DNA from 2 places in the Paenibacillus sp. BR1-192 genome. Region 2 is predicted to be linked to the other one. Evidence: riboswitches for the same ligand, from Rfam matches in the RefSeq annotation. Region 2 holds a riboswitch; the other holds the start of a gene.
What was found. Region 2 has a riboswitch for cobalamin ahead of P0X86_RS03190 (ribonucleoside-diphosphate reductase subunit alpha). Riboswitches for the same ligand answer to the same signal wherever they lie in the genome.
Positions count from the first base shown of each region.

Region 1: another riboswitch for cobalamin. It lies ahead of P0X86_RS26120 (ABC transporter substrate-binding protein); the one in region 2 lies ahead of P0X86_RS03190 (ribonucleoside-diphosphate reductase subunit alpha).

Region 1 is NZ_CP120718.1:5,780,711-5,796,552, forward strand. Features, by position in the region: gene P0X86_RS26090 (L-cystine transporter) at 1-163, opposite strand, end outside; gene cobS (adenosylcobinamide-GDP ribazoletransferase) at 376-1,197, opposite strand; gene cobU (bifunctional adenosylcobinamide kinase/adenosylcobinamide-phosphate guanylyltransferase) at 1,194-1,772, opposite strand; gene cobT (nicotinate-nucleotide--dimethylbenzimidazole phosphoribosyltransferase) at 1,769-2,839, opposite strand; gene P0X86_RS26110 (ABC transporter ATP-binding protein) at 2,905-3,690, opposite strand; gene P0X86_RS26115 (FecCD family ABC transporter permease) at 3,687-4,733, opposite strand; gene P0X86_RS26120 (ABC transporter substrate-binding protein) at 4,730-5,734, opposite strand; cobalamin riboswitch at 5,991-6,192, opposite strand; gene P0X86_RS26125 (histidine phosphatase family protein) at 6,345-7,079, opposite strand; gene cbiB (adenosylcobinamide-phosphate synthase CbiB) at 7,070-8,047, opposite strand; gene P0X86_RS26135 (adenosylcobinamide amidohydrolase) at 8,044-8,778, opposite strand; gene cobD (threonine-phosphate decarboxylase CobD) at 8,861-9,985, opposite strand; gene lplA (lipoate--protein ligase) at 10,161-11,162, shown strand; gene P0X86_RS26150 (metal-dependent hydrolase) at 11,252-11,962, opposite strand; gene P0X86_RS26155 (DMT family transporter) at 12,250-13,152, shown strand; gene P0X86_RS26160 (Cof-type HAD-IIB family hydrolase) at 13,192-13,998, shown strand; gene P0X86_RS26165 (TioE family transcriptional regulator) at 14,129-14,890, opposite strand; gene P0X86_RS26170 (GNAT family protein) at 15,112-15,522, shown strand; gene P0X86_RS26175 (MBL fold metallo-hydrolase) at 15,636-15,842, opposite strand, start outside.
Region 2 is NZ_CP120718.1:716,817-732,658, forward strand. Features, by position in the region: gene P0X86_RS03155 (AAA family ATPase) at 1-445, shown strand, start outside; gene P0X86_RS03160 (MarR family winged helix-turn-helix transcriptional regulator) at 771-1,190, shown strand; gene P0X86_RS03165 (MDR family MFS transporter) at 1,270-2,688, shown strand; gene P0X86_RS03170 (DUF817 domain-containing protein) at 2,995-3,792, shown strand; gene P0X86_RS03175 (hypothetical protein) at 3,947-4,090, shown strand; gene P0X86_RS03180 (GNAT family N-acetyltransferase) at 4,216-5,157, shown strand; gene P0X86_RS03185 (ribonucleotide-diphosphate reductase subunit beta) at 5,264-6,295, opposite strand; gene P0X86_RS03190 (ribonucleoside-diphosphate reductase subunit alpha) at 7,016-9,349, opposite strand; cobalamin riboswitch at 9,544-9,778, opposite strand; gene P0X86_RS03195 (MTH1187 family thiamine-binding protein) at 10,142-10,447, shown strand; tRNA gene P0X86_RS03200 (tRNA-Thr) at 10,556-10,627, shown strand; gene P0X86_RS03205 (dihydrofolate reductase family protein) at 10,710-11,267, opposite strand; gene P0X86_RS03210 (cupin domain-containing protein) at 11,826-12,371, opposite strand; gene P0X86_RS03215 (arsenic resistance protein) at 12,794-13,756, shown strand; gene P0X86_RS03220 (hypothetical protein) at 13,924-14,019, shown strand; gene P0X86_RS03225 (N-acetylmuramoyl-L-alanine amidase) at 14,478-15,206, shown strand; gene P0X86_RS03230 (hypothetical protein) at 15,462-15,794, opposite strand.

The sequences.
Region 1 (15,842 bases), 2.1 Mb from region 2:
TCGAAGTGTAGATGAGCTGCAGTGCCACTCCGAACAACACACCCAGTCCAAGTCCGGCAAACACGCGTTTGGTAAACGAGTAATGCTTTCTCTGCATCCAGTACAAAATACCGACCAGCAGAATCAGAACAAGGACATTGATGATAACCCAAAGCGTTTCCATCCTAATGATTCCTCCCATTCTATAAATAAGGATATACTGCGTCATCCTCATGTCATAAGTGCGCTAGTATGTATTCATATCCATTTCATAGCCCACTCTAAACATATCATTACCCGTTTGAGAAAATTCCTGTCAAAAACGTTATTTTTCTGTTGACGTGAATTATGTCGACTATGTTGATCGGAATACCACCGCATTGCTCTACTATCATATCATGTAAACTTCAAAAGGAGAACTACCAAAATTAACACAATCGTTTCAATCCATTCATTCAACGCCCCATAGGTATCTCCCGTCAATCCCCCGAGTCTTCGGCTCATCCGTTCGGCCGTCAAACTTCCAACGGCCCAGGCTGCCAACGGGATGACGAGGATTCCTCCGATTCCGATCGCCGCAAGATCCAGTGTGCTTGTCGTGCACCAGAGAAGGCCTATGACGACCAGCGTTAACAGGATCGCGACTATGCCTGCCAGCGACCTCCTTCTAACGGACAGTCCGTGAAACAAAGCTGCCAGCCCCTCGCTTCCCCGTGCCATCGGCCATCGATACATGGCGTGGACCATAAACCAGCGGCTCCAGACCGGAGCGAGCACCAGCAGCCACGCTTCTTGCTTCCATACCCCCTCAGACAAATCCCAAACGGACATGATTAAGGAAGCTTTCAGAAGGAGCAGCAGCATGCAGGCCATGACCCCCATCGCGCCTACCCGGCTATCCTTCATAATTTCAAGCATTCGTTCGCGCGACCGATGGCTCAGCAGCGCATCCGCGCTGTCCATCCAGCCATCGAGATGAAGCCCTCCGGTTAACGCTACCCATGCAGCCAGCAGGATGACGGCAGCAGGAAAGGAAGGCAGCACAAAGCTTAAGCCCAGTCCCAATACGGCAACGATAACACCTATGACTGCCCCTACGAAAGGATAAAAAACGACGCTCCGCTGTTGAACTTCGGGTGTAAAGGGAATTTCCCTCCGCACGGGAAGCCTCGATAAAAATTGAAAAGCGGCCGCAGCCGCTTCGATCATCTTGCTCATATCCGATACTCCCTGCTCTTGATTTCCATTGGAATTCCCGCGGTCACCAGAAATACCTCGTCACAGACCTGGGCCAGTCGTTGATTCATGATCCCTGCCCAGTCGCGATAAATCCGGCCCAGCGGATATTCGGGCACAATCCCTGAACCCACTTCGTTTGTTACCAATATAACCATGCCCGGGTATACCTGAACCGCTCTTGCCAGCCTGCCGATTTGAAGCCCCAGCCGCTCTTCCATGACGGCCGTGCCTTCAGGTTCGGCCTGCAGCAGCACGTTCGTAAGCCACAGCGTCAGGCAATCCACTACCACCGCAGGGGCGTCCGAGGCAGACTGGCCGAGCGTTTCCAGCAATTCGGGCAGAGCGACAGGCTCCTCCACCGTCTGCCAACCATAGGCTCTATCCTGCCTGCGGTCTTGATGAATACGGATCCGTTCCCGCATCTCATCGTCATAGGCTTGCGCAGTCGCTATATATGTACCGGAATCGGCGCGCTTCATGCACAGCTTCTCCGCGAACGAGCTCTTCCCGCTCCTCGCTCCGCCCGTAACCAACACGCTTCCACGATGACTCATACGGCTCCTCCGCTGATGCCGGCGCTCTCAAACGTCGCCATCTCGTTCACGATCCTGCACGCCGCCTCGACCAGATGAAGGCACAGCACACCGCCCGTCCCCTCGCCAAGACGCATGTCCATTTGAAGCATCGGCTGGAGTCCCAGCTCTTTCAGCAGAAGAACATGCGCCTGTTCATGCGAAACATGGGAAGCAATCATATAAGGAAGGGCATCCGGGCAGATCGATTTGGCAACCAACGCCGCGGCACTGGATATGAATCCGTCAATGATGACAGGACATCCATGAGCAGCCGCCACCAGAATCAATCCGGCCAATCCGCCGATTTCGAAGCCCCCGACTTTGGCCAGCACGTCGAGCGGGTCGGCGGCATGAGGCGCATTGACTTGTATCGCCCGTTCCACAACCCGAATCTTATGGTTCAGCCGTTCATCCGTCACGCCGGTTCCTCGTCCCACAACCTCGGATGGCTGCTTGCCGGACAGAACCGAGAAAATAGCCGCGCTTGGTGTCGTGTTCCCGATGCCCATCTCTCCGGTTACGAACATCTGCGTGCCTTGTTTAACCAGCTCTGCCGCCACCTCAGCTCCGGTCACTACGGATTGCAGCGCTTCTTCCCTTGTCATTGCGGGTCCTTTGGCCATATTGGCGGTTCCTCTGCCAATGTTCCGGGACAGGAGCCTCTCATGGGTCAGCTCGGTCGCTACGCCGATATCCACGCAATGAACGTCTGCCCCCGCTTGACGGGCCAGCACGTTAACGGCCGCCCCTCCATTCAGGAAGTTCATCACCATTTGGGGCGTCACCTCGGCCGGAAATGCGCTGATTCCTTCATCACACACCCCATGATCGCCAGCCATGACAACCACGGATGTTTTGGTAAACGAGGGCTTCATTTTCCCCGTGATTCCCGCTAATTGGATCGCCAGCGACTCCAGCTTGCCCAAACTGCCCGGAGGTTTCGTCAACGTATCCAAATAGGCGGCGGTTTCCGCCTGCGCTTCGGCATCCAGCGGTTTAATGTTAGCGGTAATTCCCTTCAAACGACTTGTGAGTGTATCCGTCAATGAAACGGCCTCCTTCCTCTTGCTCCTAAATCTTACAACGCGGCTAAACCTGCGGCAACACCGCTTTAGGACCAGGTGCTGTTCGCCGTTAACAGCACCTGCGGAGCCCCATTCTCGGGATGGATCACGATGGAGGGCTCCACCCGGAAAATCCGTCGGATATACGCTGCCGTCAGCACGTCCTCCGGCTTGCCCGCCCCTGCGATCCGTCCCTGATCCAGAACCAGCAGCTTATCGCAGAATTGAGCCGCCAGATTGAGGTCATGCAGTACGCTGATCACCGTTATGCCGGACGAGTTCCGCCACTCCGCCACCATATCCATGAACTGAAGCTGATAGCGGATATCCAGATAGGTCGTCGGTTCGTCCAGCATCAGCAGCGAAGGCTCCTGGACCATCACCTTGCCCAAAGCGACACGCTGGCGCTGTCCTCCGCTTAACTCGGTAAGCCGGCGCTCCTCCAGGCCGTTCAGATCCAGCTTTCGAATAACGGCCTCGATAAGCGGGGCCGCATCCTTATCCTCACGGCCAAGCCAGTTCAAGAACGGGAATCGCCCCATCTCCAGCACGTCCCGGACGGTAAAATCGGTAGGGTCGAGTCCCTCCTGCTGCAGCACCGCCACGATTCGGGCCAGTGCCTTCCGGTTATAGCGTCCAAGCTCCTTGCCCAGAAGCGTCACGCTTCCTTCCGTAGGACTCTCCACGCCGGATAACAGCTGCATGAGGGTGGACTTGCCGCTGCCGTTCGGTCCGATGATCCCCCACCATTCCCCTTCGGCAATGTGAAGGTCCACCCCGGATAGAATCGACGCCTTGCCATAGGCTTTGCCAAGCCCTTGGGCCGTAATCATGATAACCCCTCCCTGCGCCGTTTTTTGTTCCGGTACAGCAGATAAGCAAAGAACGGAGCGCCTATGAATGCCGTGACCACCCCGAGCGGGATTTCCGTCGGCGCCAAGACAGAGCGTGCTGCCGTATCGCACCAAACCATGAAAATCGCGCCGCCCAGCGCCGACAGGGGAACAATCACGCGGTAATCGGAGCCGGTGATCAGCCGAATCATATGCGGCACTACAAGCCCGACGAACCCGATCACGCCGGAAACCGATACGGCTGCCGCGGCAAGCAGGGTAGCGACGATCAGCACGCTGGTCTTCAGACGATCGACATTCAATCCCATATGAGCGGCCTGCCGTTCCCCGAGCGACAAAATGTTAAGCGCCCGCGACCTGCTCCATAGATATACGAAACCCGCTGCAAAATACGGGAAAAGGATGGCCGTATACGACCATCCGCGCATGCTCAGGCTTCCCATCGTCCAGTACAGGATTTGGTTCACCGTATCTTTGGACATCACCGTCAGAAACGAAACGACGGCGCCCAGAAACGACTGCATCACCACCCCGGACAGGATGAGCCCATGGATCGGCAGTTTTCCTTGATCCCTTGCCAGCAGCAAAACGGCCCATAGGGTGCCTGCTCCGGTCAGAAACGCTACAACCGGCAGTGTATAACCTCCGGCAAAGGAATATTCCATTCCGAAAAAAATCAGGGATGCCGCGCCAAGCGCAGCACCCGAGGACACACCGAGCGTAAACGGATCCGCCAGCGGATTGCGAAGCACGCCTTGAAAGGCGGCTCCGGCCACCGCCAGGGAGGCTCCAACAAGCATCCCGAGCAGGATCCGCGGCAATCTCACCTTCATCAGGATTTGCTCGGAGGAAGCTTCCCAGCCTGGAACGATGGAATCGCCGATTCCCGGCAGCCGGTGCAGCAGCATCGCTCCAATCTCTCTCACAGGCAGGTGAACGGAGCCGATTCCGAGACTGACAACCAAGGTCAGCAGTAAAAGGATCAGGCCGGCCGCACCGAATCCTGCAAGTTTTTTACTCATGGATTCATCAATTCCGGATAAACGGCCTTCGCCACTTCCATCAGTCCTTGCGTCACGCGCGGGCCCGGACGGCTGAGCAGATTGGCATCCACGGAAATGACCTGATCGTTCTTGATGGCTTCGATCTGATCCCAGCCGCCGCGCTCCTTGATCAGCTGATCCAATGTTTTCTTGGTGGCTTCGTCCACCACATCGTCCGTGTACAGAATAACGTCCGGGTTCGCGGCGATGATGTTCTCCTCGCTGATTTCGAACCAGCCTTCCGCATCGCCGGCTGCATTGACGCCGCCAGCTGCGGTAATGATCTCATCCATGAACTCGCCTTTGCCGACGGTCCATCCCGGAGAGAACTCCACGTACACTTTCTTCTTGTCTTCATCCTTCACGGATTTCACGGCTTCCGTAACGGCAGCCAATTCCTGCTTCATCTGATCGACGACCGCTTTCGCCTCGGCTTGACGGTCCGTAATTTGACCGATCAGCTCGATGTTCTCCATCACCGCATCGATGGTTTTCGAATCGTTGACGAACAGCGTAACGCCAAGCTCGCGCAATTTCTCGGCATTCTGGGCATTCATCGAAGCCGCGAATACCACATCGGCGTCGGCTGCGATGATCGCCTCTTCATTCACCTGGAACCCGCCCAGTTTAGGCTTGGATTTGGCCGCTTCGGGGTAATCGTCGTTATCGGATACGCCAACGATCTCCTCATCCAGTCCCAATGCAAACAGTTTTTCCGTCTCGGACGGAGTCAGGGACGCAATCTTGGTCGGCGCTTTCTCAAACGTCATTTCCACGCCCGTTGTATCCTTGACGGTCAGCGGATACGTGGTCTTAAGCTCTTCCGCCGATTCCGCCGGCGCTTCGTTATTCTGCTCTTGCTGCTGTGCCGGCGGCGTCGCATCCTTCGGTGCTGCTTCTTCGCCGCCGCAGCCGATCAAGGCCAGGGCCATCAGTATGGCTACCAGAAGTACGGACCATGTTTTGTTTAATGCTTTCATCTCTTGGAATCCCCCTAAACATAATTGAGAACCTGGCGCAGGCGTGTCTAAATTCCTTTGACCGATCCTTAACTGGTAAGAAACGTTCAATCTTCATACCCTAAGAAGCAAAAATCCCCGACTCCTCGATGACAAGGACTCAGGGATTACGTTTGTATCATAAGGACGCCGGGATAACCGTTCAACGATGGCGCCTTAAACTTCCGTCCGCATGGCTCCATGCGTCCGGTAAACGTAATCCTCTCCTCGAAGGACCGTCTTTCATTCGCTGAGGGCAGGTCTCCTGACTTGCAGGTTGTAACGACTTCTCCGCCTTCCCAAGCGCTAAGGCTCAGTGGCATATGGAAAAGTCCCTGCTTCACAGTGGCGGGACCGTGCCGGACTTGCACCGGCTTCCCTATTAACCCGGCAGAAAACAATAACGCCCTCTGTCCGGGACCCTCGCAAATCATATGAATTTATGGATGATAGGCCAAGCATGGTTTCTCTGCACAAGATTATAGGCGATAAACCATCCCCTTACAACTGAAAGTTTCAGGCGTTTCGATTGCGTCATGACACCGATTTAGCCCGTTATCGCCTATTCCGACCGAAATCATACGTTTTCGTTTTATTCGCTTAACCGTACGCCCCGCCAGCTCGCTCCGTCCCATGTCAGCTGCAGCTTGAGAACCTCGCCCGGCATAACCGACGTCGCCCAGAATTCCGTATCCGGCACGGTAGCCGCTGCCATCTCCCGAATAACGCCGCCGTGGGTGACCACAAGCACGTCAACTCCTTCAGCGAGCGTTCCTCGGCCATCATCACCACGCCTGGCCTCTGCCTCTGCCTCTGCCTGCGAAAGGGGATCCGGAGCTTCCTCCATATGCAATAATTCCTTCACATCCAAATGCAATCCCGACAAAAAGGCCTGGACGCGGGAACCGAAAGCTTCCCAGCTCTCCCCGCTGGGCGGCGTAACTTCCGCAGGGTTATCGATCCAGCGCCGGTAGAGGGAATCCGTCTTCAACTCCTCGTAGGTCTTTCCTTCCCAATCCCCGAAATCCAGTTCGCGCAGCCGCGGGTCATATCGTACGCCCGGCATAAACTGGCCCAATATGTCATCATCAGGAACAGCACCCCTTTTTGAATCCGATAAGATCACATTGAGCGTCTGCCGGCAGCGGAGGAGATCGCTGCAATAGATCCGGACAAAATGCCTGCAGCGAAGTTCCTCCCGCAGCGGGAGGAGCTGTTCCCTTCCCTCAGCCAGAATTCCCTGATCCTCATGGCCGAGATAACGGCGCTCCTCGTTCCACAACGTGCGGCCGTGACGCACCAGATGCAGGCTGATCCTCATATCCATAGGCTTCCTCCTGCCGCGGCAGCAAGTCCGATCACCGCGGTGCCCAGCATCGTAAACAAAACCGATACGCCCACAAGCAGACGGTTTGTCACCCGGATATCCTCCGCTTCGAGCGGTCGGTCGGGGTCCCCCATGTAAGCCCGGAACGAGATCACGCCTTGGTACGAATTTTCGCCTCCCAGGCGAATCCCCAGGGCACCGGCTACGGCCGATTCCGGGAAGCCGCTGTTCGGACTGGGATGCTTACGCGCATCTCGTTTAACCATCTTGATCGCTTGTTTCCACTGCAGCGAGAACATCGCCGCCGCGATGGTCAACAGCCCGGCGGTCAGGCGTGCCGGTATCCAATTGGCGAGATCGTCGAGCCGGGCGGAGGCCCAGCCTACATGCAGGTACTTCTCGTTTTTATAACCGACCATGGAATCCAGCGTATTCACGGCGCGGTAGGCCAACGCAAGCGGCGCCCCTCCGATCAGGGCAAAAAACAGCGGAGCGATGACCGCGTCCACGATATTTTCCGCAACCGTCTCCACCGTCCCCCGCACAATTTCCCGCTCATCCAGATGAGCGGTGTCCCTCCCGACCACCATGCTGAGCGCTTGCCTGGCCTCGGCGATATTCCCGGAACGAAGATGGCCGTAGACCTCCAATCCTGCCTCGCGCAGCCCCTTGATCGCAATCGTAGTCGCAATGAGGACGATCTCCGCACCCCAGGCAAGCCAAGGATGAATCGCTTGGCACAGCTCCAGCAGCAGCCATGCCAGCACGAAGGAGCCGCCGGCCACGATCACCGGCAGCAATATCCCCGCCCGCTTCAGTCCCTGAGCGGAAGTCGTCCGCTGGCGAATCCATCCTTCGACCCGGCGGATCGCCTTCCCCATGCCGATAACGGGATGCGGCAGCCATCTCGGATCTCCGATCAGCAGGTCCAGCGCCACCGCCGCCCATATGACCCATACGGCGGTCATATCCGATCTTCTCTTTCGGCGGCGATGCTCTCCGTGACGCTGTCGTAGACAAGACGTCCGATCATGCCGCCCAGATCGGTCGCGGTTCCGGCATAATGATGGTTCACGCCAAAGGCTGTATTGCCGCTGACCGCAAGGACCATCGCATCCGTCGTCGTCCCCGTGGCGGCGGCTCCGGTTTCATGATCCTTCACCCCCAGGTCATGCAGCGCCGCGGCTTTCGCTTCGGCTGCCGTCAGCATGGCGTTCACCATGCAAGCCGGCGTCAGCCTTCCGTCCACCACCAGCACGACATTAATCGTGCCAGGCTGGTAAGCCGCGAAGGTCGTGCGTCTCGACCCGGCGCGGGCAGCATTGCCCACGCCCGCGGTAGTACAGCATAGAACGGAAGCTTGCTCGCCCCGAGCCTCCCGAATGGAGGCATATTTCAGTTTTACCGCCGTCATCAATCCTGCCGTGGAATCGGCCGGATAGCCGTGCCCAGCCATAAAGCTAACCATATCGTTTATCGGATCGCTGCAATCGTAATGCTTGTCGACATAACGGTTCACGATATGGTCCAAATGCAGAAAACCGCCACCGTATATGGCGCTGCTTATGGACGCAGCCGGACTCGGAAGCGAGATCCGAATATGCGGATGCTGCTGCTCCGAATCCAAGGACACGATGGCTCCTGGCCATGCATCCGAGTTATATGGACGATTGCTGCCTTTCAGAAAAGGTACTGCCATGTTTTTTTCTCTCCCTGCTCCTTAAATATCTGAACCAACTGTACCTGTAGCGTTCTTCATATGGATCTGCTGCTAGAAATCCCTAAGTCGCGTCAGCAGAAGGATTTCCAAGGACCTCCGCGGTTATCGCCAGCAGTCTGTCGTTAGATCCGGCATCCTTAACGGCTAACCGGATGTGGCGCTCACCGAGGCCCGGGTACATGGCGCAGCTGCGGACGAGCACGCCCCGCCTGCCCATTTCCTGCTGGAACGTCCCTGCATTCCAAGGCCGCGGAAGCTCCATCAGCAGAAAATTGGCCTCCCCCGGCGTAACGTCAAGCCCCAGCGCTCGTAAACCATGTATCAGCTTCTCGCGTTCCACGCGAATCAATTGCAGCGTGTCCAGTTCATATTCCCTGCCGCTGCCAAGACAAGCCTCTCCCGCAAGCAGCGCCAGTCCATTGACGCTCCACGTCACCTGTTTGCCTGCCATGGCGCGTATCACGTCGGGGTGGGCAACCGTAAACCCGAGCCGCAGGCCCGGTATCGCATAAAACTTGGTCATCGACCGGACAATGATCGTCCGCGGATAGTCCTGCAGTTCCGGCATCAACGTCTGTCTGTCCTCCGGCGGAATGAAATCGATGAAGGCCTCATCCAGCACCAGCCAGGTCCCTTCTTGCTCAGCGCATGCCGCCAGCTCGCGAATATCCTCCAGGCTGTACTGAACCCCGTTCGGATTGTTCGGCTGTCCCACAAATACGAGATCCGTGCAGGCGATCAGCTCCATCATATCCGCCTTGTCCGCACGCCAATCCCGCTCCGGCTCCCCGCACACGGAGCGGATGTCCGAACCAAATTTCAAGGACAATTCCCGGTATTCGGAAAAACAAGGATCGACCACGCCGACCGTTCGGGGCTGCAGGCCCAGCAGCAGCAGTGCCATGCATTCTGCAGCTCCATTTCCGACAAGAATGCACCGGGCATCGGTGTCCAATTCCTCTGCAAGCAGCCTCTTGAATTCGCGGTGCCCCGGATCCGGATAACGAATCACCGCGCTCATCCCTTCCTCTAACGCTGCCATGACCCCTTGGGGCGGTCCTAGCGGGTTAATATTCGCGCTGTAATCCAGAAAAGCCGAGGCTGCCCTTCCATATGCAGCCGCCGCCGTCTCCACGTCCCCGCCGTGTCCGTACACCTCGATCAAAGGTTGGTTATTATCGCTCATAAGGGTTCCTCCCGTTCCATGCCCATGGCTCTTGCAAGCCCTGCCGTTATGTAATGCCATCATTATGTCGCTACCGTCCCTGACTCGTCAACATGGAATGCTTTGTCTCTGCCTTCAAATTGGTTTACAATAGTCTGGAAGCACCACATTTTGAATTGTGACGACGGAGGATGCTATGCTATTTATCGATAATCAGGGGATTCACGACCCATCCATCAACCTAGCAATTGAAGAATATGCGCTTAAGCACTTGTCCATGGACGAGAGCTACCTTCTCTTTTATATCAACAAGCCTTCCATCATCATCGGAAAGCATCAGAATACGATCGAAGAGATCAACCAGGAATACGTTCGCGACAACAACATCCAGGTTGTGCGCCGGCTGTCCGGCGGCGGAGCCGTGTACCACGATCTCGGCAACCTGAATTTCAGCTTCATTACGAAGGACGACGGCCAGTCGTTCCACAACTTCCTGAAGTTCACGCAGCCGGTCATCGACTTCCTGCAAAAGATGGGCGTGCCAGCCGAGCTCAGCGGCCGGAATGACCTGCAGGTCGGCGAGAAGAAAATTTCGGGGAACGCTCAGTTCTCGACGCGGGGACGCATGTTCAGCCACGGCACGCTCATGTTCGATCTGAATCTGGATGACGTGCAGGCCTCGCTGAATGCCAATCCGGAAAAGTTCAAATCCAAGAGCACCAAGTCCGTGCGCAGCCGCGTAGCGAACATCAAGGAGCTGCTTGGCACCGACATGACCATTGAACAGTTCCGCGCGGAGCTGCTTCGCTCGATCTTCGGGATGGAACCGGATCAAGTACCGCAATACGTGCTTCAGGAGAAGGATTGGGAGATCATCAACCAGATTTCGAAGGAACGCTACCAGAATTGGGATTGGAACTACGGGCTGTCCCCTGAGAGCAACGTAAAGCATGCGAGGAAGTTCCCGGTGGGCATCATCGATATCCGCATGGATATCCGTGAAGGGCATATCGGAGAGATTAAAATTTACGGCGATTTCTTCGGCGTCGGCGATGTTGCGGATATCGAGAATCTGCTTCGCGGCAAACGGTACGAAGAAACGGCGGTGCGCACCGCGCTATCCGGCATCGACGTCAAGCATTACTTCGGCAACCTCGAGCTCGACGATCTGATCGGCCTCATCTTTCTTGAGGAATAGATCCGGCTGAAATCTAAATAAGCCTCTCGCCCCGTATGCATTGCATAAGGGCGGGAGGCTTTTTCATTGTAAAACTGCATATCCCGGATTTAAGAAGCCATAAACACGTACCAAACAAGGGCCAGCGTCAGCACAATGCAGGCATTCTCTACCGTGCGTCCCCATTTGCTTCCGGTGCTCATGATCTTCAGCTTGATTCTCCATTTGAACGGAGGAAGCGGACGGATTCCGCGGTTGGTCAGCGCATCTGCGAGCAAATGAATCGAGTAGGATAAACCGCCGGCAAACCATAGGCTTTCCCCGCCGATCTTGCCCTGTGACGCAAAATACAGCAAGCCCGTCCATCCGGCTGCGGCATAGACGGTATGGGTTAACCCCCGATGGGTCACCAAGGAGCCTGCAATCAGCACGCTGCCTGCGATCGTATTCCATGGGCTGAAGCCCTGCCCGAAGGAAATCAGTCCCAAGCCGATCAGGAACATGACGACATGGCGCAGCGTCCGGCTCGGCAGGTACGAAACAACCCCGATCAGCCCGGCCAGGGCGATATTCCAAGGCGCATACTCCTTGCCGTAGAATACGACGAATATGGCGGCGCCAATCATCGCCAGCTGTAGAATTCGCAGCAGCCCGGAAGGAATCGCCTTGCGCACCAGCAGGGAGTTGGGCTCGTCGATGTCGGGAAGCAGCGAGCTGACCAAAGCCACTGCCGCGGCAGGCAGCGTGACAGGCACTCCGCTCATGCCCATGACGGATAACGTGACCCCTGTGCTGATAATCAAATGAGCTCTGCCCATCATGATGACATTCTTCCTTTCTAAGCTCAATGCTGACTATGGAATCGATGGATCGCTTGCCGATCTCCACGTCCGATAGCCCAGGGTCATGAGAATATACGTTCGGTTCATTAGTATAGCAAAATCATCCTCTTTTTGTCTACCCCTTCCACTTTTGCAGGCTTAAAAATGGTTGTCCGATCCGCTCATATGGGATACAATTTGATCACTTGCCCATGGCTTACGCCCGGGGACGAAAGTACGGGAAGCTGCAATTTGAGTTTCGCATCATCGGAAAGGATGACTACCTAGTGAATCGCTCACGTATCGCCGACATCAGCCTGCTTCTGGTGGCCATGATGTGGGGCTCCACGTTCCTCATCGTTCAGTATGCGGTGCGCGTCCTCCCGCCTATGGCCTTTAATTCGGCCCGCTTTCTGGGAGCGGCCCTGCTCCTCGCATTGATCATCACCCTCTTTTACCGGAATCAGTGGAAGCTAATATCCGGCAGGATGCTGCTGCATGCTTGCCTGCTCGGTCTTTTTTTGTTTATCGGCTATGCCTTTCAAACGGTGGGCCTTCTGTACACGACCACGTCCAATGCAGGTTTCATTACCGGCTTGTCCGTCGTGCTGGTGCCTTTCATATCGTACGCGCTGTTAAAGCACTCCATCTCCAGATTCACTTGGATCAGCGCCTTGCTTGCTGCAGCGGGCCTGTACCTGCTCACCTTCGCCGGATCCGGCATGAGCCTGAACAAGGGCGATGTGCTCGTATTCGTTTGCGCCATCGGTTTTGCGCTCCATATCGGTTATACGGGCGTTTATGCCGGCCGATATCCCTCCCTGCTGCTGGCAGCGCTCCAGATGGCCGTCGTTGGGGTATTCAGCCTGATAGCTTCCGCTTTAACCGAACATGTGGGCCATGCAGCGGATCTGATGGAGAAGCTGACCGAGCCGAACGTGCTGTGGGCGCTCGCTGTATCCATCGGCCCTACCAGCGCATTCGCCTTCTGGATCCAAACCGTCTGCCAAAAATACACGACGCCGTCCAGGGTAGCCATCATCTATGCAACGGAGCCCGTATTCGCGGCACTGACGGGAATTCTGTTTGCCGGAGAACGGCTTACGCTTTTCGGCGGCATCGGTTGCCTGTGCATTTTGGCGGGAATGGTGATTGCGGAATTGAAGTCTGCGCCACAGAAGGTACAATAGAGTTAAAGACAGAGACAGAATCAAAAAGGAGAGATACCCATGACAACTTACAAATTGATGGCCATCGACATTGACGACACCCTGATCAATGACGATAAGGAAGTAACCCCAGGCGTCCAGCAGGCGCTTGAGCAAGCGGTCGCCCACGGCGTCGTCGTGACGCTGGCAACCGGACGTGCCTATGCGTCAGCCCAGGCGATTGCCCGTCAAACCGGACTCAACGTTCCCATCATCACCTACCAAGGTGCCTTGATCAAAAACCTGCTCGACGAAAAGGTTCTCTACGAACGCTTCGTTCCCGTCGACGCTGCCGTAAAGCTGTTTGAATACTGCGTGGAGCACAATCTGCATCTGCAAACCTACATCGATGACAAGCTGTATGCCCGCGAAGAGAATCAGAAGCTGATCGATTACTGCGCCCTGAACCGGACGCCTTATTATATCGAGCCTGATTTTATGACGATGGTTCGGAAACCGACACCGAAAATGCTCATTATTGACGATCCCGACTATCTCGATGAACTGATCCCTATATTCCGCGAGCTGCTCGGCGATGAAGTGCATATTACCAAATCCAAGCCGCATTTTCTGGAGTTCATGCATAAGGAAGGCACGAAGGGACATGCGCTGACCTTCCTGGCCGATCATTTTGGCTGCGACCTCAAGGAAACCATCGCTGTCGGCGACTCCTGGAACGACCACGAAATGCTGGAGGCAGCCGGACTTGGCGTCGCTATGGGCAATTCGATCGAGCCGCTTAAGGCGATTGCCGATTACGTTACGTTGGGGAATAACGAAGACGGCGTGAAGCATGTCATTGATAAATTCGTGCTCAACCAAGGTTAATACGAAAAATAACTAGCTGCGCAAACAAGCCTCCATGATATCCATGGGGGCTTGTTCCTGTCCATAAACCGGGCCAATGCGGCGCCCAAACCGTTTCCTTGGGAAGCGCAAGGCCGCCGCGACCTGTCGATCATTCCCGATCCGGGTTAAATGTTAGAATCGGCTTCAGAAGAGCCGCATCGTCGAACTCCAGCAAGCCTACCTCCATGCACAGCTCCATCAGCTTATGAATGCCGTTGAATTGCTGCAGATTTCGTTGATGAATGACCGACAACGCTTCGCGGACCAATTTTTTGGCCTGCTCAATGCTCTGATGCTCCACGGCCTGAATAATCTCCTTGATGCTCTCCAGGTAATATACGGTCCGTCTCAGCGAGCGAATCAGCAAAATCTGCCGGACATGCGAGGGGCTGTACAGCCGATATCCATTCTCGGGGTTGCGATCGGGAGTGATCAAGCCTTCCTTCTCCCAGTGACGAATGGCGGACGACTCCACGTTGGTCAATTCGGCAGCTTCGCCGATTGTCATATGCGCCTTCAGCTTTTTATCCCTGATGCTGTCAAGCCCGGGATTCTCAAGCAGGGCAAGCGTTTCGTCCGCAATGGTCTTTTCCTGCTGCAGTTTGACCTGCTCCCCGTTCACGAGCCAGAGGGCTTCATCCATCTCCCTCTTCTGGATATGGCGAATCACATCATAGGTTACGGCATAACCGAACCCGGGGAACATGGCCCGCAGACACCGGAAGTAGGCGAGATGCATCTTCGTGTATAGACGGTACCCCTTCTCGTTCCGCTCAGGTGAGGGCACCACTCCCCAAGATTCGTAATGCCTTAAAGCACTCGTACTGATATGCAGCTCTTTGGCGATGTCTTGCGGCTTGTAGTAATGCATGCCGTCCCCTCCCCGACCACGATTGAGAACCTACTTTACCAGAATCGCGGGCCATTGGCAAACCTTAAATTAAAACATTAAAGTGCTCAGATAAGGTTTGTGCAGCATCAACAAGAGTGCTGGCGAATTCGCCGCCCGGCAGCTTCCCACTTGCATCAATGTAGTATATTGGTTGGTGTAGAGGCAAGTTGAACGTATTCTTAACAGCGGGAGGCTGATCAATGATGAATATGCACATAACCGAGGAAGTTCCACAGCTTAAGGAATATATCGATCTCCGATTCGATGCAGGGCTGCCTGAGGTCGAGGAATCGATCGCAGAGACGGCTCTCAACCGCAGCCTGCTCTCCGTCCTTGTCCGGGACGGCAATGACCGGCTGATCGGTATGGGAAGGGTGATCGGCGACGGCGCTTTGTATTTTCAACTGGTAGATGTTATGGCCACGGCATCCTATCGGGATCAAGGGCTTGAAGAAACGATCGTGTCCGAACTGCTCGCCCGCCTAAAAAAAATAGCGCCAAGCGGAGCCGAGGTCACCGTCATCACGGACGTTCCCGGAATCAAGCTGTATCAACACGCCGGCTTCAAGCTGCTGTACCCTGAACGATACGGTATGGCCGGAGCTGTGTGAGAGATATCCCAGCAAGCGGCTTAAAACGGCAATCCTGCCGCATCTTCACGTTAAAGGTCTCCGCACGGGGGCCGTCGGTCCGCACACATGGCTGGATTAACTACTCCATATTTTCATTTATTTAATCTCACCGTCATCCCTGCCACCGCCACACGGACTCCCTCCGGCAGAGGCAGCTCTTTCCGAACGTCGACGTCATGCGACATATGGGTATACACCGTTTGGCGAGGTTTCACCTCGGCGAGCAGCTCTGCCGCTTCCTTCATGTCATAGACGGAGCGGGTCTCGAATTGGGCGGTTTCATGAACAAAGCTGGTTCC
Region 2 (15,842 bases):
GTTTTTCTTCCGGGCGGAGAGCTATTATAACGTCGCCAGCGAAGTGGATGCACTGGAGCGGGAGCGTCCTGGACTTTATGATTCCTATGGCGGCAAATCGCTTCACCAGCAGTCGCACGGAGAATCCTTTTTTGCCACCTTTTTGCATCGGTTCTGGGGGAACGGGCTGTACATCATGGACGAGCCGGAAGCGGCCTTGTCGCCGTTTCGCCAAATGGCGCTGCTGAGGCGCATTCATGACCTGGTTCATGAAGACTCGCAGTTTATTATTTCCACGCATTCGCCGATTATCATGGCTTATCCGGATTCGATCATCTACAAGCTGACATCCGAAGGCGTGGAAGAGACGACCCTGGAGGAAACGGATCATTACATGATCACGAAGGAATTCGTGAATCGCCGGGAAGCCATGCTTCATGAATTGTTTGCAGATGATGAGGAATAAACGGGAAAGATAAGGGCTCGCGGATCGCTAGATCTTGCGAGTCCTTTTTGCATTGGGGGCCTGTTATTGTACTGACCGTTTCCTGCCAAGGCATGAATAAGAGATTTCTCTCCGTAGATGCTTCTGATTTTAAGAATTAGAATGGTTCAATGTCTCGAAATAAACTTTGAATAATTTAAGTAATTAGTCCATTATACCTCGATAATTGGGATGAATTAGAATGAAAATCATGAAAATGGTGTTTACAAGTTAGAATCATTGAACTAAAATAAGAACGAGGTGAAATGCTCTGGAGAACGGAAGAGAAGCAAGCGTGGAGAGACTCATGGACATGTATCGTGAGTTATCGGATAAAATGACGAGGCATCGGGTCGTGTCTTTCTTGAGTCATTTAAGAAAGAACGATTTGACGATGAATCAGTATAAAATCCTAAGTTTGATCGAGCAGCAGGGACCGTGGCTTCCCAACCGGTTGGCTGAGCACATGGAGCTTAAAGCTGCAACGATTACTTATTTGGTGGATGCATTGGAACAACGGGGCTTGGTGATTCGAACGCCGAATCCGAGTGACGGACGCAGCCACTATGTCAATTTTACGGCAGAAGGCCGGCAGCTGGTGCTCGACGCACGCAGCGAGGGGGATTATGCCGTCATGGAATCCTTCAAGCAGCTGGATGAGGACGAGGCGGATAACCTGTATATTTTGCTGCGATTGCTTGGCCGAAAGCTATTTCCAACAGAGTAAACGATATGAAACTGAAGTAATCCTGCCTCCAGTTCTGTTATCAGATCCGGGCGGGGTTACTTTGTTTAGGAGGCTTCTTGTGAATACAGACGAAAAATCTTCATTCTGGCTAATTATGAGCGCCGTGTTTTTCGGCAATTTTCTCGCGGTGCTGAGCATTACCACCATCAACGTAGCCTTTCCGGTGGTGATGGAACAGTTTCATGCCACGCTGAGCACAACCCAATGGCTGATGGCCGGGTATTTGCTGGCAACGGGGATCGTGGCCCCCATCGTCGGCTACATGGGGGACCAGCTAAGCTATAAGAGGCTGTTCGTACTGGCATTGACGGGTTTTACCCTTTCGTCGCTGCTATGCGTTGTCGCCTGGAACATCGAGACATTGATCGCGTTCCGGATCACGCAAGGCGTCTTCGGCGGGATGATCATTCCGATTACGATGACGATCATTTACCAGGTATTCCCACGCGAGCGGCAGGCCTACGCCATGGGCTTGTGGAGCCTGGCTTCCATGCTGGCACCGGTGATAGGGCCGACCCTGGGCGGATGGCTGGTGCAATTCTTTGGCTGGAAATCCATATTCATTCTGAATGTCCCCATCGGCCTGATATCGATCGTCATCGTAAGCAAATTCATTCCATTTTATCGACTGACCGGGAAGAAGAGCTTCGATCTCCTCGGCTTCTTGACGGTGGTGGCGGGCAGCTCCTGTTTGCTGCTCTCCTTCAGCCATGGCAACGATTGGGGCTGGGGGTCCTGGAAGACGATCTCCTTGCTCGTCGCCGGCATTTTGCTGCTGCTGTTCTTTATTAAGTGGGAGCTTCGCATCCCGTTCCCGCTATTGCAGCTGAAGGTATTCAGATTCCCCCGATTCCGGTACAGCTTGATCTTGAACTGCATCGTGACGATCTCCCTCTATACGGGAACCTTGCTGGTGCCGCTCTATTTGCAGACCGTGCTGAAGCTGTCCCCGATGGATACCGGATTGATCATGCTGCCGGGCGCGATCGTCATGGCGGCGGCATCGCCGATTATCGGCAAATTTTATGACCGGATCGGTCCGTTCCGGCTGGTCATCACGGGTGTCCTTATTATTGTGGCCGCCACGCTGGCTTTCAGCGGGATCGGCACGAATACGTCGGTTCTGTACATTTCCATGCTGCAGCTGGTTCGCTGCCTCGGCATAGCGCTGTGCAACATGCCGTTAACGAACGCCGCGATGAGCGCGGTGTCCAGCGAGTACTCAGGCCATGCATCGTCCATTACGAACTGGGCGCGCCAGGGGCTGGCTTCGTTATCCATCGGCATTTTCAGCGCGCTGGTGGTAACCAGAACATCCTATTACATGGGCGCCGGAACTGTGACTCCGCGTGCGGCAACGACCATGGGCATTGATGACGTGTTCATGATCGGCACGATGGTGGCGGTGGTAGCCGTACCTCTTACATTTTTGTTACGGGTCAAAAAGAAAAAATCGGCTCGCCATATCGCGCTCTGACCGGGCATGCCCCGGCTATATGAAGAGGAGGAGCCTTCAGGCTGTTGAGAGCGGCCCAAGATGCCGGGAACCCGAATATTATCAAGCGATTGAACAAGGTTGGACCTAAGAGTTTCCATGTGGCAGGTATAACCTTAAGGATCGTCGGATAGGCCGTTAACCGATGAGAGAGCAGCTGCAGGGGCTGCTCTCTCATTTTGTTTTTGCGCTTAATAGCCTGGATGAAATATGACAAAGCTGTTCTTTTATTCAATTCGCGGTCTGTGGTAGGGTGAAGTATACGAATGCAGGCGCTAGGAGGAGCTTATGGAATTTATACGGAAGCTGTGGGTTTTCGGTTATCAGCAGGCTTTGTCCTGCCTATTTCCGGTGATTATCTTCGGCGCGCTGGGACTGACCAAGGTGGTCGAGATTCCGGGTTTGCCGCGGTATGATCTCATTCTTCTCATCTGCGTCTTGGCGCAAATCGGGATGCTGGTCAGCAAGCTGGAGACATGGGATGAACTGAAGGTCATCTGCGTCTTTCACGTCATCGGTTTGATGCTGGAGCTGTATAAAGTGCATATGGGCTCATGGTCTTACCCGGAGGAGGGCTGGAGCAAAATCGGCGGCGTTCCGCTGTACAGCGGCTTCATGTATGCCAGCGTGGCCAGTTATATCTGCCAGGCTTGGCGGCGAATGAATTTGCGCATCACCGGCTGGCCGCTGCCTGTGCTGACCGTGCTGATCAGCACGGCGATCTATGCCAATTTCTTTACCCATCACTACGTGTGGGATGCGCGCTGGCTCCTGACCGCATTGTTGTTCGTGGTGTTTGGCAGAACCATGGTGTATTTCGACGTTGACGGAAAAACCTTGCGCATGCCGCTGGTGCTGTCGTTCCTGCTGATTGGTTTTTTTATCTGGATCGCTGAGAATATCTCCACGTTTCTCGGGGCCTGGACCTATCCGGGACAGGAACGGACATGGAGTCTGGTGCATATCGGAAAAATCAGCTCGTGGTTCCTGCTGGTGGTCATCAGCGTCATCATTGTGGCCCAGCTGAAGCATCTGAAGCAGGGCAGAGGCCCGTCCAAAGGCAATCCGAAGAGAACGGTCATGTGAATGTAGCTTAGCGGATTTGATCCTTCATGCAGAATCATGTATCCTATGGGTAATCGAGACGATGGAATTAGCGAGCCATAAGGCAAGCTACTTGTTATGAACATAGATGGTAGAAATCTTGGAAGTGCACGAGTCAGAAAGGAGGAGTATTCACATGAAAAAAAGATCATTGGCGTCGTTGTCCAAAGGCATGGGATACTCCACCGCTGTTTTCTTTGATCGGTCCGATGACGGGAGAAGTCTGTCCAAAATCGGATATTCGGCGATCAAGGATCCTTCATGCTATTCACTAAAATGAGGGAGCAGTGGAATTAAAAACACCACAGGTCGCTGGCTTGTGGTTGCATAGATCGGCATGTACACCACAGGTGCGCTGTGGTGTTTTTTGCGTTTCTAATGATACGAGCAAAGGAGAGGTAGACCATGTTCATGCAAGGTAAACAAATCTATGTCAAGTCGGTAGAGGAATCGGATGCGGAAGCGCTATGGAAGCTCGAGGTGGATAACCGGGATTTTTTTCAACGGTTCACGGGCTTAAGGGACGACGAATTCTATACCCTTGAGGGACAACTCGAACGGATTCGCAAGGCCCGGGAATCCAGCAAGGCGGATCAGGCGTATCTCTATATGATTGGACTGCGGGATACCGAAACGATCATCGGGGAGATCATGCTGACGGAAGTGGTACGGGGGAATTTGCAGAGCTGCTGGATCGGTTATTTTCTGAACCGGGACCATAACGGTAAGGGGTACATGACCGAGGCCGTTCAAATGGTGGTGAGGTTTGCCTTTCAGGAATTGAAGTTTCACCGGATTGAAGCGGGCGTGATGCCGCACAACCTAGGCTCGATCCGAGTGCTCCTGAAGGCCGGCTTCCATAAAGAAGGCATCGCCAGGAAAAACGTGAAGATTAACGGGAAGTGGGAGGACCATCAGACACTGGCTATGTTGAATGAAGCCGATGAGGAGGTCCCGTCCCCGATTCAGCGGTACAATCCGTCCGTCATCGCCCCGCCGATCGGTCCGTATACCCATGTAACCAAGGTTGCGAGAGGGGCTGAGCTGTTGGTATTCTCCGGCCAGGTGGGGACCGACAGGGAGGGGAGCCTGCCGGCCGATAGGAAGGAGCAAGTAGAGAACACCTTGGCCAATATTCAGCGGGTATTGGCCGCGGAAGCCATGTCGGCGGATCATATCGTCAAAATCAACATTTGGGCGGTTCAGGAGGTCGACTGGGATCATTTCCACCGGGAATGGGAGAAATTCCACGGGGGAAAGGCGCCGTCCATGACGATGACCTACGTGCCGGCGCTGGCGATGCCGTCCCTTCAGGTGGAGATCGAGGTATGGGCAGCGAGGGGGTAACGCTTAATGTAGAGGAGCGGATTGCAGCCGTCTTATATAAGGCATAAAAAAACCTCCGGGATCCTGTTTAGGGGACCTCGGAGGTTTTGTGTATATGGAAGGAAACTTATAGATCGTCAAAGCCGTTGTCGTCGCCCACTTTGCCGTAGTTACGGGATTTGGCTTCGAAGAAGTCGGTTTTCGTTGCGTTGAGGGCTTCGTCGGAGAAAGGCTTGATCCATGGCATGCAGTTGACGTCCACGCCTTCGTAAGCTTTTTCCAGACCCATCATGGTGATGCGACGGTTCGCGATGTACTTGATGTAATCGCTCAACTCGTTCAGATCGATGCCGCGCACATTGCTGAGCGTGTAGTGGGCCCAGTTGGTTTCGAGCTCGACGGCACGGTCAATGGTGCGGTAGAGGTAGTCGATGTTCTCTTTGGTGTTCAGCTCAGGGAAATCCTTGAGCAGCTGCTTGAACACTTCGGCGAAGAAGTAGCAGTGCTGGTTCTCGTCACGCTGAATATAGGAGATCATCTGGCTGGTTGCCATCATCTTCTGGTCACGGGCCAGGTTGTAGAAGAAGGCAAACGTGCTGTAGAAGAAAATCCCTTCCAGGATCAGGTCGGCGACCATGGCTTCGAAGAAGGATTGCGGCGACGGATTGTCGCGGAAATTCTGGTAAATGTTCGAGATGAACTGGTTGCGCTCCAGAAGTACCGGATCATGCTTCCAGTATTCGAAGATTTCCTTCTGCTCCTGCTCCGACACGATGGAGGAAAGCACGTAGGAATAGGATTGGTTGTGAACCACCTCTTGCTGACCGATGATGGCCGAGATGGCTTCGAGCGACGAGTCGGTGAAGTAACGCTTGACGTCGCCGACAAACATCGTCTGCATGGAATCGAGCACAGCCAGCAGGGAGATGTTGATTTTGAAGGTGCGCTGCTCTTCAGGGTCCAGGCGCGGGAACTGCTGCGCATCCTTGGACATCGGGATTTCATCCGCGATCCAGTGGTTCAGCAGCAGAACCTTGTACAATTTATACATATGAGGCATCCGAATGTCGTTCCAGTTCAGGATCCCGGAGCATTCACCTTCAATGACGCGAGTGGAGCGGTTGGGTGCTTCGGTGTTAAATATCTTTTGCATTTGCATGCCGATTTTCTCTCCTTGTATTTCATAATAGGGCGGCGCATAGGCGAAGCCTGAGGGAAACCTCCCAGCATATTCATGGGACGGGTATCCACACCGGGACGGGTATCCATCTCCAGCCGCTGTTGTCCGCCCTTTGCCTGAATGTATTTTAAAGGTTGCAAAGGGCTCCCAAAGGCGGACGTAAACTCTTCCGATTGGATACCCTTACCCTTGTAGTCTTTTAGTTAGAAAGCTTATTCCCGCCTGCTATGCGAGAACCCCCGCACGCAGCCGCTCGATGTTTGTATTGAACCAAGCTTCCAGCGATTCCCGAAGGGAAAGCGCTCCTAGCAAGATGTAACTCAACAAATCGCATGAAGTAACTCAGAAGTCCCGCACCGCATGAGAAGCGATTCCCAAAGGGAGAGCGATCCCAGCAGGTGTAACTCAATAAATCGCGCGAAGTAACTCAATGGTCTCCGCACCGAATGAGAAGCGATTCCCAAGGGGAGAGCGATCCCAGCAGACAGTAACTCAACAAATCGCACGAAGCAACTCAGAAGTCCCCGCGCCGCATTCCAGCGTTCCCGCAGGGAGAAAGCGCTCCTAGCCACTAAAGCAACTTAAGAAGCGCCTCATTCACATCCAACCCACCTTGCGGGTGTCCAGAGGGCAGAGCCCTTGGGGCCCTCCCTTGGAAGGGAGGGTTTGGGTGGGTTCGATAAAGGTTAATCTAAACTCTTAGCTTGCGCACGACTCACACTCTTCAATCGTCAGCGCGCGGCTGCGTACATAGTACGTGGATTTGATGCCGGCTTTCCAGGCATGCAGGTGCAGCTCCAGGAATTCCGAAGCCCGGATATCAGGGCGGACGTACAGGTTAAAGCTTTGCGCTTGGTCAACGTGACGCTGACGGGCGGCAGCCATTTTGATGGACCAATGCTGGTCGATCAAGAAAGCCGTTTTATAGTACCAGATCGTTTTCTCGGACAGATCCGGAGCAGGGTTCGCCACTTTATAAGTGGTTTTTTCTTCATAAGACAGAAGCTCGTACAATGGATCGATGCTCGCCGTGGAGCCCGCGATGATCGAAGTGGAGCCGTTCGGCGCGATGGCAAACAGCCATGCGTTACGGACGCCGTTCGCTTGCACTTCCTGCTGCAATTCACGCCACTGTTCGGTGGTCACGAACTTGCCTTCATGCTCGCCGTCGGTATAACCGCGGAACGTGAAGTACTCGCCGCTCTCCCAGTCGGAGCCTTTGAATTTCGGGTAGTGGCCTTTTTCCTTGGCCAACTCCATGCTGGATTTGACGAGCAGGTAGTTGATGTGTTCGTACAGATTGTCATTATAGGCAACGGCTTCGTCGGATTCCCAGCGGATGCCTTCCAGCGCCAGCAAGTGGTGCAGACCGAAGGTGCCGAGACCGACCGCGCGATATTGGCTGTTGGTGTATTGAGCTTGCAGAACTTCAATATTGTTAATGTCGATGACGTTATCCAGCATGCGAACCTGGATCGGAACGAGACGCTCCAGCACACCGGCAGGTACGGCACGAGCCAAGTGGATGGAGTTCAGGTTGCAGACAACGAAATCGCCAGGGATTTTGGAAATCACGATCCGGGTTTGGCCGTCTTTCGTAACCAGCTCCTCTTGCTCAACGACCGTCGGAGATTGGTTCTGCATGATCTCCGTGCACAGGTTGGAAGAGTAGATCATGCCATGAGCCGAGTTCGGGTTTGCACGGTTGACCGTGTCGCGGTAGAACATGTACGGCGTACCCGTTTCAAGCTGGGATTTCATGATGCGCTTCATAATGTCGATAGCTTGTACCGTAATGCGCGGCAGCAGCGGGTTTGCTACGGCTTCCGCGTATTTTTGGCGGAATTCGCCTTCGCCTTGAGTATGGTCATAGAAGTCCTCCAGACCTAGCGGACGGCCGTTCTCGTCTTTCCAGCCCATGATTTTCTTCACTTCATGCGGACAGAACAGGCTCCACTCTTCACGAGCTTCTACAGCCTCCATGAACAGGTCGGGCAGGCATACGCCATGGAACACGTCATGCGCTCTCATGCGCTCGTCGCCGTTGTTCAGCTTCAGATCCAGGAAGGACAGGATGTCTTTGTGGAACACGTCCAAGTACACCGCGATGGCGCCTTTACGGGTTCCCAATTGGTCCACGCTAACAGCGGTGTTGTTCAGCTGGCGAATCCAAGGGATAACGCCGGAGCTGGTGTTCTTGTGTCCGCGGATATCGGAGCCGCGTGCGCGGACTTTGCCGAGGTATACCCCGATGCCGCCGCCCATTTTGCTGAGACGGGCGATGTCCGTATTGGAATCGAAGATTCCTTCCAGGGAGTCGTCCACGGTATCGATGAAGCAGCTGGACAGCTGGCCGGCTACTTTTTTACCTGCATTGGACATGGTCGGCGTAGCCGCCGTCATGTACAGGTTACTCATGGCCCAGTAGGCTTCCTTGACAAGGTCAAGACGCTTGTCGGCAGGCTCGTTATGCATGAGGAACATCGCGATGACCATGTAGCGTTCTTGCGGAAGTTCCATGACGCGACCGTCAAAGTCGTTTGCCAGGTAACGCTCAGCCAGCGTCAACAGACCGATGTAGTCAAACAGGAGATCGCGGCTTGGATCGATGCATTCGCCGAGTTCTTCGATTTGTTCTTTGGTGTAGCTGGTCAGAAGGTCCTCGCGATAGATGCCTTTTTGCACAAGCTCCGTAATGAGCGGGTAGAAGGCACCGTATGGTTCTTCCGGGTATGCTTTGTATCGGCGGTTGGTAGCCGCTTTTTTATATAAAGAGGTCAGAAACGAACGCGCAGCTGCAAACTTCCAATTCGGCTCCTCTTTGGTTACAAGCTCAAGGGCGGACATCGTGAAGGCGCTGCTGATTTCTTCGCCGGTAACCTGCTCACCGCGCAATTTGGCATTGACGCCGCGAAGCAGACGCTCCTTATCGAGCATGTCCAATCCTTTCAGAGTCCGGTCGGCATAGACGGAGAGGCGAATTTCATCAAAGGCGAGCTGACGGTTGTTCGGTTTAACTACGAGCTGGGGCATGAATAAATTCCTCGCTTTCTTCGGGGGAAATATGAAAAAGGACATCAAAAAAACATTTTCTAAAACCCGCGGGCAGGCTTGAAAATGTCCGTGCGCTGTGATTCGGAAATGACGTTTGACATAAGCCCTTGAACGGGCATGATGTTATGTACAGACGCAAGTTTAACGAACACTTACCTAAAGCCCCGTAGGTTGGTGTCTGCTGCATATAGGCAGGTCTCTGACTCGGGCTTCTGCCTCACGACGGTGCCTCCCGAAAACCTTGATCCGATTCTTCGGCGGCTATGCCGTATGAGGATGGCTGAAAAATAATGATGAACAGCCTAAGAGCCCTTACAGTGGCGGGACCGTGATGGATTTACACCATGCTTCCCTATTAAGCCGGACTGCCTTATGGGTTGATCCGGCACCTATATACACTATATTTGGTTGTTGTTAATCTAATTTAACCCAATATATTGTGTTTGTAAACCATATTCTTAAAATTGAACGCAAAAAGAATTATAGCAAACGAGCGGTCATTGTGCCAGTTAAGAAACTGTCAAAAGGCGATAAGATTTCCTGGATTGTGACCAAATGCGACCTTTTCTGCGCAGATACCGCGTATATTCTCGTTTTGACAAAATAGGATATTACCGTATGGATGAGGCGGGAAGGATACACTATATCTTGTGTGAAGCTAAAACTGAAGGGCTTTGATATGGCGGACCGAAATTGGTATGATATCCGTATCCGGAATTGGAAAATGGAAGAGCATCGCATGATTGAGATATGACGAGGGAGGTTGTTCAGATGGCAATAGCAGAGGTAACGGTGATTCCGATCGGAACCGCAACCACGAGTTTAAGCGCTTATGTCGCCGAGATGCAGCGAATATTGAAACAGCAGGAAGGGATTTCCTATGAGCTGACATCGATGAGCACGATCATCGAGGGAGAGCTTAACATGATCTGGCGGGCGATTGAGGCTTTGCATGAAGCGCCTTTTCTGTCCGGGGCAAAGCGCGTATCGACTTCCGTTAAAATTGACGACCGCAGGGATCAGGTCTCCTCGAGCAAACAGAAGATTCAATCCGTGCAGGAGAAATTAGGCGGGTAATGCCGCCAAATTCGGTGGATATTCCCGTTAGAATAGGGCTTGCATTTTGCTGCCGAAGTATTATAATAATTTTTGTTGTTTCGTGAGGAATGTCATCGAACCACATGTGCTGGTGTAGCTCAGGGGTAGAGCAACGCACTCGTAATGCGTAGGTCGGGGGTTCAATTCCCTTCACCAGCATCTTCATAAAGTCAATAACGGCGCGGTTTTCCGTCATTCGGGAACCGGGCCGTTATTTGTACGTGTTGGCGAATGCGCAATATTATTCGTTCCCATCAAAATGATAAATTAGTTGCACAACGCCTGAGGAGAACGTTCTTGTATTCACCATTTTTAAATTCAACCTCTGTTTTATATCCACAAACAGCGGTTTTCCTTCTCCCAAAACGACAGGGTGAACGGATAATCGATATTCATCAACAAGTCCCAAATTGATAAAAGTCGTAATAAGACTTGCCCCTCCGTACAGCCAGATGTCTTTACCAGGCTTATTCTTTAATTTATTTACTTCTTCAAGAATGCGATCATTTATGAATATTGCTTTATGATCAGTCCCCTTTTGCGTCCTGGAAAACACATACTTTTCTTTACTATGGACCAATTCCCAAAACTCTTTTTCAGAATCCGCATGTCCAATTTCCGGAGTGAATTGTCCCCATAAATCATAGCTTTTTCTTCCATACAAAATGGTATCGATTTGATTTAAAAAATGATTAAACCCCATTTCAGAGTCCATAATGCACCAATCAACTTCACCATGTTTTCCTTCAATAAAACCATCCAAAGTAACCGCTAAATCTAAAATTATTCTTCGTGCCATGATTTATTGCTCCTTTCGTTACGTTAATCTACCATCCAGTATAGACCTCAAATACGTCACCTTATGTCATAAAACGCTAACCTCGTTAAAATGATTTTATGTAAACGGAAGTCGTTCCCTCCTGGAGCGGTTTTTTTTATTTCTTCGAAGGAGCGTGATATGATATGAAATAAATTGATGGAATGGTTGGTACAGAAGGTGAATGCAACTTTTTCTTGAGGTGATATTATGGGCGATAGACCATTTAAAGCTTTGAGATATATATTCACGTGGATAGCCTTTATTTTTGTTATATGCGTTTGGTTCAGTTCTCACAAAACGTTATATTTAGGGTTTGTAACGCTGTCTGTAAGTGCCGGATACCTAATGCACATTGTAGGAGTGAAAAGAGGGGAAAGTGAAGATAGCAAACTGTTCTTATCCATCATTTCGTGTTGTTTATGTTTTTTAGTCTTGTTATATATTTTTAGTATAACACTTTAGCCCGCCAGCATTAAGCTGACGGGCTTCAGTTTTCTAACGGCATATAAATTAGCAAAATCCTAAGAATAACAAATTCTAATCAGCAGACATGGCCTCTGCTTTTGTTTCGTGGACCGTGCCAAATGGATGCTCTGGAGGGGCATATATCACATATACTTTTAGCGGTACGCTGCCCATATTGGTTACATTGTGCCATTTTCCAGCAGGTATCATGATGGCATAGCCATCATAGGCCATTTGTTGAAAATCTAAATTATGTTTGCTATCGCCCATTTGAACAAGTCCTTGACCTTGTTCAATGCGTATGAATTGGTCGGTTGTGGGGTGGACCTCTAATCCAATGTCATCTCCAACAGGAATGCTCATTAGGGTCACTTGTAAGTGCTCCCCTGTCCATAAAGCGGTTCGGTACGTATTGTTCTGTTTCGCAGCTTGATCAATATTCAGTACAAGTGGTCCTCGCCCATAATCCGTTATTTGAATATCTTCATCATCACGATTCCAACGGGCATCATACCAACTGAAATAATGAGGATTCAAGTTATGAAGCCGGTTGTAATCGTTCCAGTATTGATATCTCGGATCAAACACTTGATAAGGGTAACATGGATCGCGGTACATGTTCATTCTCCTTTTATCGTTTCATCATTTTCCGATTATCCTATGCTGCTGCCTAATTAAACGATTCGAAAATGGGCTAGGGCCTATAACTTAAGACAAGCGGTAAGCTAAGACATGGATATCGTCTTGGACTGCCCCTTTCAGATTAAACCTCTTATAAATGGCGCTATCAATCATAGGTGATAGTATTAGACCTAATAAGATAAAAATAAAAAGTTTGGTACGAAATTGAACGCAAAGATGCCGCTATAAGAAGAATAATCAACGTTAGGAACCCTTTCTGATATGGGTGTGCATATTCTCTAAGAGCTAAATAGGGTATATGCAATGGCTGATAGCAGCGCGGCCCCCCAAAAGCGGTATTTGGCAGTGCCGTGCTGGTCCCGTGATATAATTCGGATAAAAAAGTGGAGCGTGGACAGATGCTTAGACTGGAGAGTGTAGAGAAGAATCAAATAGGCGTTTATGCAGCAGCCTTGATATTAGGTGCAGTAATGGGCTTATTAAGTCCCGCCATAGGCATGTTTGTTGAGCCTGCCATATCATTCATGATTGCCATTCTTCTTTTCAGCATGTTTTGTCAAATTCCATTCCTTAAGCTGAGGGAGGCTTTATCCAACGGGCGTTTTATAGGAGCTTTATTGCTTGTGAATTTTGTTCTGACACCGGTTCTCGTCTTTATTCTAACCTTGGTATTTCCTCAACCGGCTCCCGTTTTACTTGGTGTTTGCCTTGTGCTTCTGACGCCATGCATTGATTATGTTATTGTTTTTACACAGTTAGGGAAAGGGAATGAGCGATTGATTCTTGCGTCCACACCTATCCTTTTTGTAGTACAAATGATTATGCTTCCGTTTTACTTGTGGCTTTTCCTTGGCTCGGTAGCAGCAGAAATGGTCAAGGTGGGCCCATTTGTGGAGGCATTTATCTTCTTGATTATCGTCCCGTTGCTTCTTGCTTTGGCTGCACAGTTCTGGGCCAAGAAAAGTGCCAAGGGTTCAAAATCGTTGCAATTAACCGCATGGCTCCCAGTACCCTTTATGGCAATCGTTCTTTTTGTAGTCATTGCTTCACAAATCGGGAGGGTGTATGAAGATCTTAGCGTTATCATAGCGGTTATTCCCATTTATGTTCTATTCCATATCATGACGCCGTTTATTTCACGGGCGTCTTCGGCGTTTTTTCGAATCGGACCCAAGGATGGGAGAGCGCTTATATTTAGTGCAGGGACACGGAATTCATTAGTCGTTCTTCCTTTAGCACTTACCCTGCCTGAGGAAATGGCTACGATTGCAGCAGCGGTAATCGTCACTCAAACCGTGATAGAGCTAATTGCCGAGCTTGTTTATATACGTATCGTGCCAAATTTGATTTACCGGGATTGAAAATAAGTTACCGCCTGACTGAACAGGAAATATCGTCGCCGAGTGACATTTGGATCGCTGGCAGAGGCTGGCGGGGGTATTTTTTGTCTATGAGCAGTACATGCGCCCTGACACTTCATGAAATTTTGAATACGTTATATCGTATCGTAAGCAAAGGAGGGAATCTCATGGGCGAAGTTGGATACGGCGGGTATAACTCTGTCGGAGCGATTCTTGTTCTCTTCATCTTGTTGGTCATCATTACTGCTTCTTTCTGGGTATAATTTCGTTTCTTTCGCGTAACAAAAAGCCCTGCCGACTCATGTCGGCAGGGCTTTTTAAATCCTAAAGGGATGAAAGTACAAATCCAGACATATAACCCGTCTCCGATCGGTTAGAATAGAAGTAACACGGATGAAATCACCGCCTAGCCAAACATGAAGGCAATCTCCGGGAAAGTTCCATTGTATGCATAATATCAGGGATTCCGGATGAAATGAAGCTTGGGCCTGGGGGACAAGAGGTCAGCTCAAAACCGTAACCGGGCCATTCGATATAGGCTCCAGCAAACACCGACCGTACCCTATTGGAGTATCTTATATATTATACTCGTCCTTGCAGTAGGATCTATAGTTGCCTTGCCTAGTAAACGTGGAAGTATGAGCGGAAGGAAGGGACGCGGCCCACTTCGCTGTATTTAGCCACCAGGCTATTTAACAACCTACAAAGGCGGTGAATGATCGTGAAAAAGGTTTGGATTGACGCAGGACATGGCGGAAAGGATGCCGGAGCCACCGGAAACGGGCTGCAGGAAAAGGATATCGTATTAGCGTTGTCCCTAGCCGTGAAAAAACGATTGGAAGCCGAATACGACGGCGTTCAGGTATTCCTCTCCCGATCTTCCGACGTGTTTCTGGAATTGGCGGAACGGACCGATAAGGCAAACGCTGCCGGTGCCGATGTCCTGGTAAGCATCCACTGTAACGCAGGCGGCGGTGCAGGGGGCTTCGAGTCATATCGATATACCTCCGCAAGCCCTGGTTCGGTAAAACTCCAGAATGTTATTCATTCGGAGGTCATGAGCGCGATTACATCCTACGGGGCAAGTGATCGAGGACAGAAGGCGGCTAACCTGCATATGGTCCGTGAATCTAAAATGCCTGCGGTGTTGACCGAGAACCTGTTTATCGATGTGGCAGCGGATGCAGCCAAGCTGAAACGGCCGGACGTGCTGGACGCTCTGGCGAGAGGCCATGTCAACGGCATTGCCAAATACCTGGGACTTCAGAAGAAAGAGGGGGCTGCTGCGGTGAGCGATAAGGTCAATGTCATTGTAAACGGTAAGCAGATCGAAGATGGCAAGCTGGAGAATGGCGTGACCTATGTACCGCTCCGGGCCATCGGTGAGGCATTAGGCGCCAAGGTGGGATGGGATAACAAGACCAAGACGGCTACGGTGACGACCGAATAGACTCGAGTCCGGTGGCTTTTAGATGAAGTGCCTTCCTCGCCGTGTCTTGATGTAGATGCACAAGGACGCGTTCATGTTGAACAATTTATGTCTCTTTAATCGTAATTTAAGCTTCCCTTAATATTTGGGGCATAAGATAAAAGCACCCCTTTTAAAAAAATATATCAGAAGCCCCTCTAACATCGGTTAGAGGGGCTTCTTTGGTTGTCTTCCCTTATTAGAGGAAAGACCCGGGGTACGGTACTGATGGAATATTTACAATCCCAGCCATTTCGTAATATAAGCGGATACGGCTAATTCCTGAAAATCCTGCCAGCTGCGAAATGGGGTATGCTCAACGATAAACGGGTTAATCGTGCGACCTTGTATGAATTCGTCAAAATCTTCATCGGTGCTTCCCTCATATCCAGCGGCCTTCAGCAAGTGATCGATGGAAGAAAACTTCGTATGTCTTTGAATAAATGATTCCGAGAACAGTTCTTCCACGGGCACCTCTTGTTTCATGTCCGAGAGCCTTGCGGCATTTTCGCGAATTTCTGATAGCTTCTCTTCATCCAGTCCGTCTAATCCACTGATCCCAGTATTCATTATGCCCACCTCCAAAAAGTTGCACGTCACTCTATTATACATATACGA